DNA from 2 places in the Bradyrhizobium sp. INPA03-11B genome. Region 1 is predicted to be linked to the other one. Evidence: riboswitches for the same ligand, from Rfam matches in the RefSeq annotation. Region 1 holds a riboswitch; the other holds the start of a gene.

Region 1 (2,197 bases):
GATGCGCGCGCGGTCGAGCGCATGCTCGATCTCGCCGCGCGCGAGATGGCGATCATGGGTGCGACGATCGAACGCATCGCGGGACGCCAGGGCTTCGCGGGCTGCGTCCGCGCCCGTTTTCCTCATCCGAAACAAGGCCAACCCGGCATCCTGATCGCCGGCCACCTCGACACCGTGCACCCGGTCGGCACCATCGCGAAGCTGCAATGGCGGCGCGACGGCAACAAGTGCTTCGGGCCCGGCATCTTCGACATGAAGGGCGGCAATTATCTGTCGATCGAGGCGATCCGCCAGCTGGCGCGCGCCTCCTTCACGACACCGCTGCCGATCACGGTGCTGTTCACCCCCGATGAAGAGGTCGGCACGCCGTCGACGCGCGACATCATCGAGGCGGAAGCCGCACGCAACAAATACGTGCTGGTGCCGGAGCCCGGGCGGCCGAACAACGGCGTCGTCACCGGCCGCTACGCGATCGCGCGCTTCAACCTGGAAGCAACCGGCAAGCCGAGCCATGCCGGCGCGACGCTGTCGTCCGGCCGTTCCGCGATCCGGGAAATGGCCCGGCAGATCATGGCCATCGACGGCATGACCACCGAGGACTGCACCTTCTCGGTCGGCATCGTGCATGGCGGCCAATGGGTCAATTGCGTCGCGACGACCTGCACCGGCGAAGCGCTCAGCATGGCCAAGCGCCAGGCCGATCTCGACCGCGGCGTCGAGCGCATGCTGGCGCTGTCCGGAACCGCCAACGACGTCAGCTTCAAGGTGACGCGCGGCGTCACCCGCCCGGTATGGGAGCCGGATGCCGGCACCATGGCCCTCTATGAAAAGGCGAAGGGCCTCGCGGCAGCGATGGGCCTCGATCTGCCGCATGGAAGCGCCGGCGGTGGATCGGACGGCAACTTCACCGGCGCGATGGGGATCCCTACCCTCGACGGCCTCGGGGTTCGCGGCGCGGATGCACATACGCTCAACGAACACATTGAAGTCGACAGCCTCGCCGAACGCGGCCGCCTGATGGCGGCGCTGCTGGCGACACTCGACTGACGTCGATTGCACTGCACAACACGTTGGCACTGCCGGATCGAAATTTAGCCTTGTCCAATTTTGAGGCTTCGCCTACGGTCCGGCCGTCCAACGCGACGATGCGGGAGAGATCGAAGCGACAACATTCGTGTTGTTGGCTTCGGCGCCGACGGAGCAACCGCCCCGGAAACTCTCAGGCAAAAGGACCGTATCGTCAGGACGATCTGGAGAGAGACGGACACGACCACTCATCGAGGGCCGTGACGTCCACCGAAGGGGATAGTTCGTATCCGGGCGCAGGCCCGATGCGGATCAAGCTCTCAGGTACCGTGACAGATGGGGCGTCGAAACGACCGGTTTCACCGGTGGTTCGGCGACTCTAACAACACGGGAGCCTGAAGACCATCATGCCACATATTGCAATCATCGGCGCCGGCATCACCGGCGTGACGACGGCCTATGCCCTGCTCGAACGCGGCTACCGCGTGACTGTCCTCGACAGGCATCGCTACGCCGCGATGGAAACCTCGTTCGCCAACGGCGGACAGCTTTCCGCCAGCAATGCGGAGGTGTGGAACAGCGCCGCGACCATTCTGAAGGGGCTGCGCTGGATGCTCCGAAGCGACGCGCCGCTTCTGATGAACCCGAAGCCGAGCTGGCACAAATATTCCTGGATCGGCGAATTCGTCGGCGGCATCACCCGCTATCGCGCCAACACCATCGAGACCACAAAACTCGCAATCGAAGCGCGCAAGCATTTGTTCTCGATCGCACAGCGCGAGAACATCGCCTTCGATCTCGAGCGCCGCGGCATCCTGCACGTCTATCACGACAAGGCCGGCTTCGAGGCCGGCCTGCGCGTCAACACCCTGCTGCAACAGGGCGGGCTCGACCGCCGGCCGGTGACGGCGGACGAAATCCGCAGCATCGAACCCGCGCTACAAACGGCCTGCTATGGCGGCTTCTTCACGCCGTCGGATGCGACCGGCGATATCCACAAATTCACGCGCGGCCTCGCCGAGGCCTGCATCCGTCGCGGCGCAGCTTTCGTCCATGAGGCCGACGTCGACACGATCGCGCGCGGCGATGACGGTTTCCGCATCGGCTGGAACGACGTCGCTTCGCATGATGCCGGCGTCGCGCCACGGCACGAGTTGCAGGCCGACGGCAT
Region 2 (2,197 bases), on a different contig from region 1:
TTCTTCAGGCTGCGGCCGACCTTGGGCAGTTCGACGAACACGACGTCGCCGAGCTGCGATTGCGCATAATCGGTGATCCCGATCGTGGCGACATCGCCCTCGATGCGGAGCCATTCGTGGTCGGACGTGTACAGCGTCGTCATGGGATCGATCCTTTGGCGTTTAGCGTTTGTAGGTATTGGGGACGAAGGGCGTGGCGGCGACTTTCAGCGGCAGCCGCTGGCCACGCACTTCGGCGAAAACAGTGGTGCCGACCGCGGAAAGGGCGGTGGGCAGATAGCCCATCGCGACCGGCGCATTGAGGCTCGGGCCGAAGCCGCCCGAGGTCACCTTGCCGATCTGCTCGGTCGAGGTCGGGTCGGCGAACAGCAAGGCGCCTTCGCGCACCGGCGCGCGGCCCTCCGGCCTGAGCCCGACGCGGCGGCGTGCGGCGCCGTCGGCGAATTGCGCAAGAATCTTGTCGGCGCCCGGAAAACCGCCGGCGCGGGCGCCGCCGCTGCGGCGGACCTTCTGCACCGACCATTCCAGCGCGCCTTCGACCGGCGTCGTCGTGGTGTCGATATCGTGACCGTAGAGGCAGAGCCCGGCTTCGAGCCGCAAGCTGTCGCGCGCGCCGAGGCCGATCGGCAGCACGTCGGGATTGTCGAGCAGCGCAGTGACCAGGGCTTCGGCCTTGTCGGCCGGCACTGAAATCTCAAAGCCGTCCTCACCGGTATAGCCGGAGCGCGAGACGAAGCAGTCGATGTCGGCGACGCGGCGCGGGCCGGCATCCATGAATTTCATCGAACTGACATCTGCACAAAGTTTTGCCAGTGCCGATTCGGCCTTCGGGCCTTGCAGCGCGATCAGCGCACGGTCGGCCAGCGACACGATCTCGCAGCTATCGGAGAGATGCGCGCGCAGATGCGCCTCATCCTCGGCCTTGCAGGCCGCATTGACCACCAGGAACAGGTGATCGCCGAAATTCGCCACCATCAAATCGTCGAGCAGGCCACCGTCGTCATTGGTGAATTGCGTGTAGCGCTGCCGTCCCGGCGCGATGCCGACGATGTCCTGTGGCACCAGTTTTTCGAGCGCCAGCGCCGCGTCGCCGACCTTGCCGGATTTGGCCTTCAGCACGAGCTGTCCCATGTGGGACACCTCGAACAGGCCGGCGTCCTTGCGGGTGTGCAGATGCTCCCTGAGCACGCCCGCCGTGTATTGCACCGGCATGTCGTAGCCGGCGAACGGCACCATCTTGGCGCCGCGCGCCAGATGCAGCGCGTGCAGCGGGGTCTGTTTCAGCGGGGAGGTTTCGTGCGCAAGCATCACAGGGCCCTCGCGGTTCCCATCGGGGACCCATTTCCCCTTGAGAAACCTGCAGAAAGCCCCATCTGTCGCTGTGCCTGAGAGTATTATCCCGTCGGCGGACGCAATCGGGGAGAACCCCAGCGCCTCTTTCCAGATGTCAGACGTCACGCGGTCCTTTTGCCTGAGAGTTTCCGGGGCGGTTGCTCCTTCGGCGCCGGCGGCTAAGGCCGGTCTCTCCCGACGTGACGGGTAACAGGTAGGTAGAAAACACGGCGCCACCAAGACTGTCAACGCAGCTGCAACAACTATCCAATGGGGCTTTGTGCTGCCGCGGCAAGCCCATGATCCGCCTGCACAGTTTCTGGACACCGCAGCTGGCAATGTCTAAAAGCGTTCGGCCGGAAAATGACGCCTTTTTGCGGCTGGCCGGCCCCTTTTTCCGATTGGATGAACATGAGCAGCGTCAACGACATCAGGTCGACATTTCTGAACTTCTTCAAGGAGAACGGCCACGAGATCGTGGCGTCGTCGCCGCTGGTGCCGCGCAACGACCCGACCCTGATGTTCACCAATGCCGGCATGGTGCAGTTCAAAAACGTCTTCACCGGCGTCGAGAAGCGCAGCTATCAGCGCGCCACGACGTCGCAGAAGTGCGTGCGCGCCGGCGGTAAGCACAACGACCTCGACAATGTCGGCTACACCGCGCGCCATCTCACCTTCTTCGAGATGCTCGGCAACTTCTCGTTCGGCGACTACTTCAAGGAGCGCGCGATCGAGCTCGCCTGGAATCTGATCACCAAGGATTTCGGGCTGAAGAAGGACAAGCTGCTCGTCACCGTCTACCACACCGACGACGAGGCGGCGGGCTACTGGAAGAAGATCGCAGGCTTCTCGGACGACCGCATCA

The links. A riboswitch is a leader RNA that binds a small molecule or an ion and turns the genes downstream of it on or off. The one in region 1 is predicted to bind glycine.
Region 2: linked by a shared signal. The riboswitch ahead of gcvT (glycine cleavage system aminomethyltransferase GcvT) and the one ahead of QMZ05_RS12955 (D-amino acid dehydrogenase) in region 1 are both predicted to bind glycine.

The regions. Positions count from the first base shown of each region.
Region 1 is NZ_JASGSR010000024.1:71,369-73,565, forward strand. It holds gene QMZ05_RS12950 (M20/M25/M40 family metallo-hydrolase) at 1-1,047, shown strand, start outside; glycine riboswitch at 1,139-1,245, shown strand; glycine riboswitch at 1,249-1,364, shown strand; gene QMZ05_RS12955 (D-amino acid dehydrogenase) at 1,434-2,197, shown strand, end outside.
Region 2 is NZ_JASGSR010000023.1:26,638-28,834, reverse strand. It holds gene gcvH (glycine cleavage system protein GcvH) at 1-143, opposite strand, end outside; gene gcvT (glycine cleavage system aminomethyltransferase GcvT) at 163-1,308, opposite strand; glycine riboswitch at 1,450-1,541, opposite strand; gene alaS (alanine--tRNA ligase) at 1,744-2,197, shown strand, end outside.